2 regions of the Cupriavidus sp. OV096 genome follow, and region 2 is predicted to be linked to the other one. Evidence: riboswitches for the same ligand, from Rfam matches in the RefSeq annotation. Region 2 holds a riboswitch; the other holds the start of a gene.
The links. A riboswitch is a leader RNA that binds a small molecule or an ion and turns the genes downstream of it on or off. The one in region 2 is predicted to bind cobalamin.
Positions count from the first base shown of each region.

Region 1 (7,115 bases), on a different contig from region 2:
ATGGGGATCGGCGCGCCGGCGTCTGCGGACATTGCCTTGGCGGCATACATGCGCGGCGTCGGCGGCACCACGCCGCCGCTGTCGTTCATCGACACTTCACGAATCGTATAATTGCTATAGCCGAACAGCTTGGTGCTGGTCTGGGCCTTGTCGCGGAACGCTGACACGGCCTGCTCGGCCAGCTTCGCCTCGGTGGCCTGGCGTGCCTCGCGCGAGAGCGAGAAGGCGACGTTCTGCACCTGCATCTGGTTGGCCAGTTCGCCGGCCAGCTTCGACACCGCCGCGAAATCCTTCGACTTCAGGATCACTTCTGAGCGCCCGCGCCACGTGCTGATGCGGCCGTTGCGGTCCGTGCTCGGATGGATGGTGAAGCCGCCCGACTGCGCTTCCACGCCCGAGGTGCGCTTGGCCTGCGCCAGCACGGCCTGCGTGCGGGCCGACAGCGCGGACGAGATCGCCGACGGCTCGGCGCCTTCCTGTTCCGCGGCCAGCGTCAGTTGCACCACGTCCGTGGGTACTTCGGTGACCGCCTCGGCGGACAGCGACAGTACGCCGGCGGGTGGCGGCAGGGTCTGGGCCGATGCCACGACAGCGGTGGTACTCAGCAAAGTGGCCGCAAGCAGTTGTTTCATTGTTGTTCTCCCGATCAAAGTGGTGGCTTTCAGACGCCTTTCCGCGCACTTCGTTCCGTGCGCGGCTGCAATGACTGTATCCGGGTGTTTCGCCGTGTAATACGGAGGGAGCGGCGCGCTCAGAACGTCCGCCACGCCTTCCAGAGCATGTACGAGGCGAGGCAGGCCAACAGCACGGCGAACACGCGCCGCAGCGCGTTGACGTCCATGTTGTGCGCCGCCCGCGCGCCCAGCGGCGCGGTGAGCACGCTGGCGATGGCGATGATGCCCAGCGCGGGCAGGTACACATAGCCGAGCGAGCCGGCCGGCAGGCCGCCCACGTCCCAGCCGCCCCAGACGTAGCCGACCACGCTGGCGAGCGCAATCGGGAAGCCGAGCGCTGCCGACGTGGCCACGGCGTTGTGGATCGGCACGTTGCACCAGGTCATGAACGGCACGGAGATGAAGCCGCCGCCGGCGCCCACCAGGCTCGAGATCAGGCCGATGACCGACCCCACGCCGACCATGCCCGGTGTGCCCGGTAGCCGGCGCGCGGCCGGTGGCCGGCGGCTGCGCAGCATCTGGAGCGCCGAGAAGCCGACGAAGACCGCGAACAGCAGCGACAGCCAGCCGGTCTTGAGCACGCTGAAGATCTTGCCGCCGCCGATCAGGCCACCCACCAGGATGCCCGGCGCCAGCGCCAGCACAATGCCCCAGCGCACCGCGCCGCGCTTGTGGTGGGCGCGCACGGAGGAGAGCGAGGTGAACAGGATGGTCGCCATCGACGTGGCGATGGCCATATGGACGATGTGGCTGTCGGAGACCTGCATGGCTGTATAAAACAGCGTCAGGAAGGGCACCATCAGCATGCCGCCGCCCACGCCGAGCAGCCCGGCGCAGAAGCCGGTGAAGGCGCCGAGGATCAGCAGCCCCGGAATCAGGACAGGACTCATGGTCGCCCCGTCACTTCATCAGCCGTTCGGTGATATAGCGCCATTCGGCCGGCGTGACCGGCGTGATGGAGAGGCGGTTGCCGCGCCGGAGCACGACCATGTCCGCCAGCGCCTCGTGCTCGCGCAGCGCGGGCAGCGGGACCAGCGCGCTCTTGCGCACGAAACGCACGTCCACGAGCGACCAGCGCGGCTCATCGGGCTTCGAGGCCTTGTCGTAGTAATCGCTCTTGGGATCGAACTGCGTGGGATCGGGGTAGGGCTGGGAGCAGACCTCGGCCAGTCCGGCGATGCCAGGCTCGGGGCAGGAGGAGTGGTAGAACAGCACACCATCGCCGATGCGCATCTGGTCGCGCATGAAGTTGCGCGCCTGGTAGTTGCGCACGCCCGTCCACGGCAGCGTGCCGCGCCTGGCAAGATCGTCGATGCTGGCTTCGTCCGGCTCGGACTTCATCAGCCAGTACTGGGGGGCGCGTTGGCCCGATTTGGCGGCGGGTGGCGTCACGGTACCAGTATCCGTCGATCAAAGAAAAAAGGCGGTGGTTCTGAAAACCACCGCCTTCTGAGGGGTCCCCGCCTCGGCCGCTGGGTCGGCATCCTGAACCCAAGTGAGGTTCAGAGTGGCTGCGGAAGTCGCATTTTGGGTACATCACCCACTCAGGGAGTCCAGGCAGAACCAAGACTATGAATGCGGTGACGCGCTCGCCCACACGACATAATCCCGCACCATGCAATGCATATCGGTTCAAGGAGTTATGACCCTCACGAACCAGGCAGGGAAACTGTCAAACGTCTGACTTTATATTCACCTTACGCTGCGAGCAGCTGGGGTGATGTCAGACGTTTGCCGTTTCGAAACAGGATGGGATGAAAACGGCGGTCGGGCGCGATAACCTGACCTGTATGCTGCACCGGTAAGGCGTTTGTGCAGTCTGGCTACACTATACACCGCGTCGTCAGGCATACCAAGTTCGGCATGTCGCATCGTTACATTTTCAACACCGGACATCGGCCAAATCCGACATTGCGCCATCGGCTTCACATGCCTGTCATGTGCGGCCGATGCGGTGTGATTTCAAGTCCGGCCAGATCCGTCCGATGTCGATGTCAGCCCGGCGCGCGCGGGTCGGTGCCCACGTGCGCGTACTGCCGCAGTGCCTCGTCGGCGCGCTCGTTCAGCTCGCGGATGCGGGCGCGCACGGCGTCCACGGGAATCTGCCCGTCCTCCTCCTGCTTGCGGCGCATGGCCAGCAGGTCCGAGGCGATGCTGATGGCCGCCATCACGGCCACGCGCTCCACGCCCTTGGCGGAGACGTTGCCCTTGAGCTTGTTCATCTGGTTGTCCACCAGCGCCACCGCCTCCAGCAGCGCGGCTTCGTTGTCTGGCGCGATGGCGAAGCGGTAGGGCTGCCCCGCGATGTTCACTTCGACTTGCTTATTGCTCATGCGTGTTCTCCGGGGGCGGGGTGCGCGCCGCTGGCATCGGGGTCCGAGCCGGTGGCCGGGGCGCCTTCGCCCAGCAGGTCGAGCTGGCGCGCATCGCTGGCCGTGGGCAGCTTGTCCAGAATCGACTGGATGCGCAGCTGGGCTTCCTCGATCTTGATATTGAGCAGTTCGCGGTCGGCCGCCATGGATTCGCGGTCCGTGCGCAACTGGCTCGCCTCGGCCCGCAGGCGGTCGATCTCCGCGCGCAGCCGCTGGTTTTCCGCCGCCAGGGTGTCTGCGTGATGCAGCACGCGCCCGATCTTGGCGGCCAGTTGTTCGAGTTCGTTGAGCATAGTGCCTGTCTGTCCGATGGAATGTGGGTCAGGTTTCGGGATTCTAGCCGATGCCGGATCGGCCACGTCGTCAACGAGACGTTTCTGACTGCAGCGTCGCCAGGAAGTTGCATCGATCGTCACGCAACGTGCGGGTAACCGGCCCCGGAGTGGACGGTTCCGCACCACGTCCGCCAGATTGACGGCCCCGGTGAAACTGCCTACACTCGCGCACGTTCCAGGTGCTCGCGACCCTGCCCACAGGGCCGCAGTTCAACGGGAAACAGGGAGTCCGGGGCGCGCCGCGCGCTGGGCCAACCTGTGCTGCCCCCGCAACGGTAAGCGACCGCGCGCGCGCCATGCGCCGCGCAAGGGCCTGCCAGCATGCCACTGATCCACCCCGCCATTTGACGGGGATCCAGCGATCGGGAAGGCGGCCGGCCTGATGTCGTCAGCCCGGATACCGGCCTGAACGCGGGCGCACCGCTCCACAGCGGCGCGCCACTTCGCCACAAGGCCCGCGGGGACGGGCCCGGCCGTACTTCCATCCATCCAGCAACATGCGTTCCTCGCTCCACAGGCAGACCGCCGCGACCCAGCCGCCGGTCCGCCCGCGCGTGCCCGCCATCCTGGCGGCCATCGCCGCCTTCGTGCCCGCCCTTGTACCCGCTTTCCACCCCGCCATGGTCCACGCGCAAGCCGCGCCGGATGCCAGCGGCGCCGCCCCCGGCCAGACGCTCGCGCCGGTGGTCGTCACCGCCTCGCGCACCGCGCAGGCCGTGACCGAGGCGCTGCCGCACACCACGGTGGTCACTCAGGAAGACATCGTCAACACCCAGGCGCCGGACCTGCGCTCGCTGCTGCGCGGCCAGGCGGGCGTGGAGTTCGCCACCACGGGCGGCATGGGCGCCAACACCACGCTGTTCATGCGCGGCGCCAATTCCAACCAGGTGCTGATCCTGGTGGATGGCGTGCGCATTGCCGGCGCCAGCGGCGGCACCGCGCAGCTCGCCAATATCCTGCCGGACCAGATCGACCATATCGAAGTGGTGCGCGGCAACGTCTCGGCGCTGTACGGCTCCGACGCCATCGGCGGCGTGGTGCAGATCTTCACCAAGAGCGGCGCCGGCCAGGCCCCGGCGGCTAACGCTTCGGTGGAGTACGGCAGCAACAATACGCGCCAGGGCACCGTCGGCTATGGCGGGCAGGTGGGCGATACCTCGTTCAACGTCACCGGCTCGATGTTCAAGACCGACGGCTATTCGTCGATCGACGCCGCGAAATGGAATCGCGACAACCCCACGCGCGCCCGGCAGGGCATCGGCCCGAACCCGGCCGACAACCCGTACGAGAACAAGAGCGTCTCCGGCCAGGTGAAGCACAAGTTCAGCCAGGACTGGGACGCCGGCGTGGCCGCGTACTACTCCAACAGCCAGCTGTCGTACGACAGCACCAGCGGCAAGCCGACCGACGACCTGCGTATGGATAGCGAGCTGTACACGCTGTCCGCCTTCGTCAACGGCAAGCTGCTGCCCGACTGGCGCACCCATTTCAAGGTCGCCCAGAGCGAGGACCGCGCCGAAACCACCAAGAACGGCCTGTTCGACAGCCTGTTCAGCACGCGCTCGCGCCAGTTCAACTGGCAGAACGAGTACGCGCTGACGCCTGACCACACGCTGCTGTTCGGCACCGACTACCTCCAGCAGGAACTGTCGTCCAGCGCCTACAACGCGCCCATCCGCAATGTGTTCTCGGTCTACGGCGGCTACGAAGGCAAGATCGGCCGCCACCAGCTGCAGCTGAACGCGCGCAACGACCATTATTCGGACTTCGGCAACCAGGGCAGCTTCTTCGCCGGCTATGGCTTTCACCTGACCCAGGCGGTCAAGCTGATCGCCAACGTCAGCAACGCCTTCCGCGCGCCGACCTTCAACGAACTCTATTACCCGAACTTCGGCCAGCCGAACCTCCAGCCGGAGCGCGCGAAGTCGGCCGAGCTGGGCGTGCAGGTGGAGACTGCCGCCACCGGGTTGCTGCGCGTGACCGCGTTCGAGACCCGCTACAACGACCTGATCGTCTCCACGCAGCAGGCCAACGGGCTGTTCCTGGCGCAGAACGTCAACAAGGCCAAGGTGCAGGGGGTGGAGGCGTCCTGGCGCGCCAACCTGCTCGGCACCGATGTCGGCGCCAGCGTGACCTTCCAGAATCCGGTCGATGAAACCAACGGCACCCAGTTGCTGCGCCGCGCGCGCCGCCATGCGTCGTTCGATGTGGGCCGGAATTTCGGCGATTTCCGATTCGGGGGCGAGTGGCTGGTGTCGTCGTCGCGGATGGACAACGGCTCGCGCCGGCTGGGCGGATACGGTATCTTGAACCTCACCGCCCGCTACAACATCGACAAGCAATGGTTCGTCGCCGCCCGCGTGGAAAACCTGTTCGACAAGAACTACCAGCTCGCCTATCCGTACGCCACGCAGGGCCGGGCGGGGTTCGTCACGCTGGGATGGCGCCAGAAATGAGGCCCGGCAAGGCGCCGCGCCCGGGCGGGGTCCGCCATGGCTGAGGCGCGCCGCGCGCTGGCCGTCTGGCTGGTCCTCGCCCTGGCGGGGCTGGCCGTGTTCGGCCTGTCGCTCGCGCTGGGCAGCGTATCGCTCGATGCCTCGCAGCTCTGGCAGGCCCTGACCGCCACCGATGCCGGCATGGCCGGCGCGATTGTCAGGGAATTGCGACTCCCCCGTGCCGTCGCCGCGTTCGCGTGCGGCGGCCTGCTGGCGCTCTCTGGCGCGCTGATGCAGGTGCTGCTGCGCAACCCGCTGGCCGAGCCCTATGTATTAGGCGTCTCGGGCGGCGCCGCCACCGGGGCGCTGCTGGCGATGCTGCTGATGCTGCCGCTGTGGACCGTGCAGGCCGGCGCCGCCGGGGGGGCGTTGCTGTCGATGGTGCTGGTGGCTTCGCTGGCGCGCCGGGACCTGCTGCACCCGCGCGTGCAGGGCGGCCACCACGAGGCGGGCGCCCGCCTGCTGCTGACCGGCGTGATCCTGGCCGCCGGCTGGGGCGCGCTGATCACGCTGATCCTGGCCATCGCGCCGGAATCGCGGCTGCGCGGCATGCTGTTCTGGCTGACGGGCGACCTCGGCGGCACCGCCAGCTACGGCGCCGCGCTGGCCACGCTGGCCGTGGCGCTGGCGCTGGCCATGCCGATGGCCCGCTCGCTCAACGTGATGCTGCTCGGCGAGACCGTGGCGCAATCGCTGGGCGTGCAGGTGGGCCGGGTACGGCTGGCCACCTTCCTGATCGCCTCGTTCGCCATCGCGGCGGCGATCACCACGGCGGGGTCGATCGGCTTCGTCGGCCTGGTCGTGCCGCATATGGTGCGGCTGGCCTGGGGCAACGACCAGCGGCTGCTGCTGCCGGCCTCGGTGCTGCTGGGCGGCACATTGCTGATGGCGGCGGATCTGATCGCCCGTACCGTGATCGCCCCGACCCAACTGCCGGTGGGCGTGATTACCGCGCTGCTCGGCGTGCCGACCTTCCTTTATCTGTTGCTGCGGAGGCCGCGATGAACCATTGGTCTACGCCGCTCGCGCCTTGTCCCAGCCTGCACCTGCGCGATGTCGCCCTGCGCACCGGGTCGCGCGTGCTGGTGGAGCATCTGTCGATGGCCATCGCGCCGGGCGAGTTCTGGTGCGTGGTCGGCCCCAATGGCGTGGGCAAGTCCACGCTGATGGGCGTGCTGGCCGGCCTGCGCGCGCCCGAGGGCGGCGAGGTCTGCATCGACGACATCCCGGTCACCCGCG
Region 1 is NZ_FOWM01000001.1:835,337-842,451, reverse strand. Features, by position in the region: gene BM115_RS03920 (SIMPL domain-containing protein) at 1-632, opposite strand, end outside; gene BM115_RS03915 (sulfite exporter TauE/SafE family protein) at 752-1,564, opposite strand; gene BM115_RS03910 (EVE domain-containing protein) at 1,575-2,015, opposite strand; gene BM115_RS03905 (cell division protein ZapA) at 2,669-3,007, opposite strand; gene BM115_RS03900 (hypothetical protein) at 3,004-3,339, opposite strand; cobalamin riboswitch at 3,542-3,805, shown strand; gene BM115_RS03895 (TonB-dependent receptor plug domain-containing protein) at 3,879-5,837, shown strand; gene BM115_RS03890 (FecCD family ABC transporter permease) at 5,874-6,881, shown strand; gene BM115_RS03885 (ABC transporter ATP-binding protein) at 6,878-7,115, shown strand, end outside.
Region 1: linked by a shared signal. The riboswitch ahead of BM115_RS03895 (TonB-dependent receptor plug domain-containing protein) and the one ahead of BM115_RS16175 (TonB-dependent receptor) in region 2 are both predicted to bind cobalamin.

Region 2 (7,115 bases):
GCCATGTGATGCCAGGCCATCCAGCCGTGGTACGGCGAGACGCCCGCCATGCTGCCGTGCGCAAAGCGCCGCCGCACGCGTAGCCGCAGCCAGCCAATCCAGATTCCCGTGATGGCCACCACCACGCAGGGCCCGGACGTCCACAGCACCACCTGCCGCCACAGCGGCGGGTCCTTGCGGATCGGCGTGAAATACAGCCAGTGCGGCACCGAGCCGAGCCAGTTCCAGAACCGCTCCGCGCGATCGGTATCGCGCATGATCTCGCCGGTCTTCGCCGAGATGTACAGCTCGGTGCCGTGTCCGTCATCGATGGCGATGCGATGCAGCGGACGCCACGCGTTGAGGCCATTCGGCACGGTCCACTGGTCTCGTTCGGCGGTCTCGATCCAGCGCGCAGGCTTGCCGGTGAACTGCTGGGCAGTGGCCTGCGCCGTGGCAGCATCGACGCGCTCGATGACGCGGCCATCGGTGGCCGCCACGGTATGGGGCTGACCCTTGCCATCAACCATGCGATAGACGGGCAGGCTGCCCGCCATCTCAAGCCGCAGGCTGCGTGGAAAGCTGGACAGCCCCGCCGCCGCCATCGCCGCATCGGGCGTCGTGGCCACGGCACGCACATCGAGCGGCGGCAGGCTGGCCAGCCGCTCGGCATCGGTCAGCGCGGGAAAGCCGACGTACATCATCACCAGCCCCGAGCCGAACCACATCGCGATCAACAGGCAGCCGGCGATGCCCATCCAGCGATGGATCAGGTACAGCCAGCGCCGGATCTTGCGCCACATCGCCCGGGCCTCAGAAGTAGAAGTTGGCCGACAACTCCGCCGAACGCGGACGCCCCAGCAGCCATTGCTGGCCCCCGTTCGAGACCGATTCGGCGTAGTCCTTGTTGAACAGGTTGTAGACGCGCAGCGTCAGCGCCGCCTGCTTCGAGACACGCCACGACAGCGCCGTATCCACCGTCGTATAGCTCGGCACGCGCACGCGGTTGGCCGTGTCCGCGTAACGTCCGCCGACATAGCGCAGGCCCGCGCCGAACGTCCATTGCGGGATGAAGTTCCACGTCAGCCACGCGTTGGCGGCCTGTTGCGGCACGCTCGTCGGCACGTTGCCGGCGCGGGAGACCAGCACCCCGCCGACCGACTCGTTGAAGTCGTCATAGCGCGCGCGCAGCACGGTGCCGTTGACGTCGAGGCGCAGACCGCGCAGCACTTCCACGCTCGCCGAGGCTTCCAGCCCGCGCGACGACTGCTCGCCCACCTGCTGGGTGATGGTCGGATTGACCGGATCGCGCGAAAGCAGGTCGTTCTTGCGGATCTCGTACGCCGCGAAGGTCCATTCGCCGCGATTGCCCCAGAACGCCTGCTTCATGCCCACTTCCACCTGCTTGCCGGTGGCGAGGTTGAAGTTGCGCTGCGCGTCGGACGTGGTGATCAGCGCGCCGAGCGGATCGGTCGCGGTGGCGTACTGGGCGTAGACGGCCAGGCTCGGGGTGAACTGGTAGACGGTGCCCACGCGCCACGTGGTGTTGGCGAAGGTCTTGTCCCAGGCCGAGCCGGCCACGAGGTCGGTGCGCGTCAGGTCGGCATGGTCGAAGCGCACCCCGCCGATGACCGACCACTGCGGCGTGAGGGCGATACGGTGCTCACCGAACAGCGCGTACTGCGTGGTGTTGCTGCGGAAGCGCGGCGAGGTAACGACGCCCGGCGGGCTGAAGAACAGGCCCGGATCGAAATCACGCGCCGGTACGGTGGAGGTGCCGCCATAGGGCGAGTTGTTCGAGTGGGTGAAGTTGACCTTGTTGACGTCGAAGCCGACCGTCGTGGTGTTATCGAGCCCGAACAGCTTGCTGCGCACCGTCATGTCGGCGCGGTTGCCCACCTGCTCCTGGTCGTGCAGGATTTCCAGATAGTCCCCGCGGCGCACCTGCGAGGTGGCCGGCAGATAGGTATAGGTCTCACTGTCGCGCCAGTGACGGTGGCTGGTCAGGTAGTAGAACTGGTTGCGCACGGTGACGCGGTCGTTCGGCGTCCATTCGGCGCTCAGGCGCGTCCAGCGGTCGCGATAGCTGATCTCGGCATCGCCAACGTTGTAGTTCTTCTTGCGCAGCGAGCGGTCCAGGCTGCCGTTGACCAGCGGCGTGCCGAGGTATTGCTGCGGATGCTGGGTGCCGTCGTCATAGGACAGCGTCAGGTTGAATTCCGGATTCACGTCCAGCCGCACGGACGCCGACACCATCAGGTTGTTGGCATCGCCCCGATCCACCCAGCCAGCCGTCCGGTTGTAGGCCGTGGCGAAACGGTACGACAGGTTGTCGTTGACCTTGCCACCACTGTCGAAGGCCACGCGCGCGGTCTTCTCGGTGCCGCCCGTGATCTGGAGTTCGTTCTCGATCGGGCCTCGGATCGGCTTCTTCTGCACCACATTGACCACGCCGCCGATCGCCCCTTCGCCATACATGACCGATGCGGGGCCGCGCAGGACCTCGATGCGGTCTACCGACCACGTATCGAACGGAAAGGTCACCGTACCGGAGGCCACGTACATGCGCGTGCCGTCCAGCAGCTGCATGACCGAGCCCTGCCCGGCGAAGCCGCGCGCGGTCAGCGACGTGCCGCCGTTGCCCGGCGACGGATTGCCGGTGATGCCGGTTGCCCGGGTCACGGCCTCGCGCACGCTCTGGTCGCCCCGCGCGCGGATGGTCTCGCCGCTGATGACTTCGACGCTGGCCGGCGTCTCGAGCGGCGTCAGGCCCATGCGGCTGCCCGTGTATTCGGGTTTCGAGAGCGCCAGGCCGGGATAGACGGCCTCACTGACGACCACGGGCGGCAGTGACGTGTCCTTCTGTTCGGAGGTTTCCTGCGCGAAAGCACAGGGAAGATTGAGGCCGGCCACGGCACCAAGTGATGCGGCCAGCACGCGCGGTCGACGCCCACGCGCAGGGCGAGACGAAATCTGGGCCGAGCGCGGGCGGCCAGCGGAATGCGCGAACAAGTTGTATGTCATCGTGAAGCCGGACGACCCCGTCCGTGCGAAAGATTTCGATGATGACAACAGGCCGGTATCCGGGCTGACAGGCGGGGAGCGTGCGCTCCCGGGAATCCGTCGCCTTCCCACGCGATGACAACGATGACAATCGCGCAGTGGCCGCCGATCCGATGGATCGACATGACAGTTCCCGAACCTGCTTACCGTTGCGGGGGCAGCACAGGCTTGGTCGCGGCTCGGCGACGTACCTGTTTCCCGTTTAACCCACGAGCATCGCGGGCACCTGCAATCACGGGCGGCACAGGGGACGTGCCGCGGTGCGCATTCTACCCGTAACGGACGGTTACAAAGCGCACATGCTGATCTGGGGAGCACGGAGGCGTGAGAGCGGGATGACCCGGCGGGTGCGCCCGATAACTCACATGACTACTGCTCATGGATTGTTGAAATAAAGCCATTTTACTTCATCGATGCACATCCATACGATTGGCATGTCGCGTGAGCCTCGCAACAGATGAAAGCAAAAATGACACGTCCACTCCGTCTAGTAGCGGTTTCCGGCGGGCTACAACGCCCCTCCAAGTCTGCAGCCCTGGCAGAGCACCTGCTAGACCTGATCGCAGACGAACTTCCGTGCGAACAGCGCTTGGTTGAACTGGGTCAGCTCGCACCGCGGCTTGCCGGCGCGGTCTGGCGCACCCACTTGCCCGACACGGTGGAGCGGGAACTTGCGGCGGTTGAGCAAGCTGACGTCCTGGTGGTGGCAACACCGGTGTTCCGCGGCTCCTACACCGGACTGTTCAAGCACTTCTTCGACTTCATTCATCAGGACGCCTTGATCGACAAGCCTGTGTTGTTGGCTGCCACCGGTGGCAGCGAGCGCCATGCCCTGGTGATCGACCACCAGTTGCGGCCGCTGTTCAGCTTCTTCCAGGCGCGCACATTGCCGCTGGGTGTCTACGCGACCGACAAGGATTTCGTCGACTACCGCCTGCAGAACCAGGCCCTCATCGAGCGGGCCAGGCTGGCGATCCAACGGGCACTGCCGTTGGTCGAACTGACGCACCACGCAAGGCCCGCTCTGGCCGAGGAAGTGGTTGTGGCCTGAAACAAGAATCGACTTCTCTCAAAAATTAGGTCACTGGATCGCAATGAACAAAGAACTTGCCTTTAGCCTCAAGAGCATTCTTTTCGATGAAAACTATCAGCCATCGGACAGTACGCGCGTAACCACCAATTTTGCCAACCTGGCCCGGGGAAAGAGTAGGCAACAGAATCTGCGCAACACGTTGAGGATGATTGACAATCGCTTCAATGACCTGGCGCATTGGGACAATCCGACCGGAGATCGCTACGCTGTCGAGCTCGAGATCATCTCCGTGGAGATGAGTGTCGACGCCAAGCGCGGCAACGATGCATTTCCGTTGATCGAGATACTGAAAACCTGCATTCTCGACAAGAAAACGCACAAACGCATCGACGGCATCGTGGGGAATAACTTCTCCTCCTACGTACGCGATTACGACTTCAGTGTCTTGCTTCCAAAGTACAACGTTGATCGAGCGGAATTCCGCACGCCAGACGATTTTGGTGACTTGCATGGAAAGCTGTTCAAGCAGTTTGTTGCCTCGCGCACTTACAAGGAGCGCTTCCACAAGCCGCCTGTCATCTCCATTAGTGCCTCGACCAGCAAGACCTATCAGCGGACCGGAAACCAGCACCCCGTACTGGGTGTCGAGTATGAACAGAATGAACTTTCCTCGACCGACCGATACTTCGCAAAGATGGGGATGCAGGTTCGTTTCTTCATGCCTCCGAATGGCGTTGCACCCTTGGCTTTCTACTTTTTCGGCGATCTTCTGGGCGACTACACAGATCTCGAGTTGATCGGCACCATCAGCACAATGGAAACCTTTCAGAAGATTTATCGCCCCGAGATTTACAACGCCAATTCTGCAGCAGGGAAACGCTATCAACCGAGCCTGAAGAACCAGGATTACTCGTTGACGCAGATTGTCTATGACCGGGAAGAACGCAGCCAGCTGGCTGTCCAGCAGGGGAAATTTGCGGAGGAGAACTTCATCAAGCCGTACAAGAACGTCCTTGATCAATGGTCTGCCAATTTCGCGCTCTGACCCCATAACACGCCGTCCCGTGGCTGATCGGGAAAAACGGTCCCGAAGTATGCTTGCCACACCCATCGTTGCTTGAAAGGAATCCTCAGATGTTTGAAACCTCCATCGCCGGCAGCCTGCCGAAGCCAGGCTGGCTGGCTGAAACAAACAAACTCTGGCCTCAGTGGAAGGCTGAAGGCGACGCGCTTCGCCAGGCCAAGGCCGACGCGACGTTACTGTGGATCAAGGCCCAGGAAGACGCAGGCCTGGACATCGTGTGCGACGGCGAGCAATCGCGACAGCACTTCGTGCACGGATTTCTCGAGCAGGTCGAGGGCATCGACTTCGAGCACAAGGTGAAGATGGGCATCCGCGACAACCGCTACGACGCGATGGTGCCGCAGGTGGTTTCGGCCCTGCGCCTGAAGGGCCGCGTGCATGCCTTCGAAGCACAGCTGGCGCGCGCGCACACGAAGAAGAAGCTGAAGTTCACCCTGCCCGGCCCGATGACCATCGTCGACACCGTGGCGGACCGCTTCTACGGCGACAAGGTCAAGATGGCCTTCGCCTTCGCCGAGTTGCTCAACCAGGAGGCCCTGGCGCTTCAGGCCGACGGCGTAGACATCATCCAGTTCGACGAGCCCGCCTTCAATGTCTACATGAAGGATGCCGCCGACTGGGGCGTGCAGGCGCTCGAGCGCGCGGCGCAGGGCTTGACCTGTACGACGGCGGTGCATATCTGCTACGGCTACGGCATCAAGGCCAATACGGACTGGAAGAGCACCCTGGGCGACCAATGGCGCCAGTATGAGACGGTGTTCCCCGCGCTGGCCCGCAGCTGCATCGACCAGGTGAGCCTGGAATGCATCCACTCCCATGTGCCGCCCGACCTGATGGGGCTGCTGGCCGGTAAGGACGTGCTGGTCGGCGTGATCGATGTGGCCAGCGACGTGGTCGAGACACCCGAGGAAGTGGCTGACACCATCGGCCGGGCGCTGGAGTTCGTGCCGAAGGAGCGGCTGTTCCCGTGCACGAATTGCGGCCTGGCGCCGATGGGTCGGGATGTGGCGTGGCGCAAGCTGGAGGCGCTGGCAGCAGGCACGAGGCTGGCAAAGGAGCGGCTCACCACGGCGTGACGCCCACATGGTCGTCCGCTCTTGGCCGCGGATTCTGTTGGGCTGACCAGGAGTGGAGCGACACAGGGCTTGCATCGCCGGCGCGATTGCCTATATGATTCATATATGTTTCATATATGGATGGCACTATGGGCATCGTGAACATCGATGGCGAGCTGCATGATCAGTTGCGCAAGGCAAGCGGCGTGTCATGTCGGTCTATCAACGCTCAGGCAGCGTTCTGGATGAAGATTGGCATGCTGTGCGAAATGAATCCCACGCAAAGCTTCAATGAGATCGTCACTCGCGAACTGCGGGCTGCGGGTGTTGTTGCGCAAAGCTTGAAGGTGGCTTCGTGACCAAGGAACCTGGGGAAATTGCCCTGATGGCCGAATCGGGCAGGCTATTGGCAGAGGTTTTTTCTCGCCTGGATCGCCTGAATCTGGTCGGCATGTCCACCATGCAGGTCAACGATCTGGTGGACCACTTCATTGTCGACGAACTCCACGCGCGCCCAGCCAGCAAAGGGCAGTACGGGTACGCCTACGCCCTCAATGCCTCCCGTAACCACGTCGTTTGCCACGGCGTTCCGTCCCCCGCGGAGGTCCTCCAGGACGGCGACATAGTGAATTTCGATATCACGCTGGAGAACAATGGCTACATTGCGGATTCCAGTAAGACGTATCTGGTCGGCGAAGTCTCTCCGCTTGCCAAACAACTCGTGCGCGTAACGTATGAAGCGATGTGGAAAGGAATCAAAGCCGTCCGCCCAGGCGCGAGACTAGGTGATGTGGGGTATGCCATTGAGCGACATGCTCGCCGCAATGGCTACTCAGTCGTGCGGGAATACTGCGGGCACGGCATCGGTCGAGAAATGCACGAGCCCCCAGAGGTCCTGCAT
Region 2 is NZ_FOWM01000006.1:287,151-294,265, forward strand. Features, by position in the region: gene BM115_RS16170 (PepSY domain-containing protein) at 1-782, opposite strand, end outside; gene BM115_RS16175 (TonB-dependent receptor) at 793-2,916, opposite strand; cobalamin riboswitch at 3,036-3,287, opposite strand; gene msuE (FMN reductase) at 3,512-4,093, shown strand; gene BM115_RS16185 (DUF1852 domain-containing protein) at 4,137-5,120, shown strand; gene BM115_RS16190 (methionine synthase) at 5,210-6,235, shown strand; gene BM115_RS16195 (ParD-like family protein) at 6,364-6,573, shown strand; gene map (type I methionyl aminopeptidase) at 6,570-7,115, shown strand, end outside.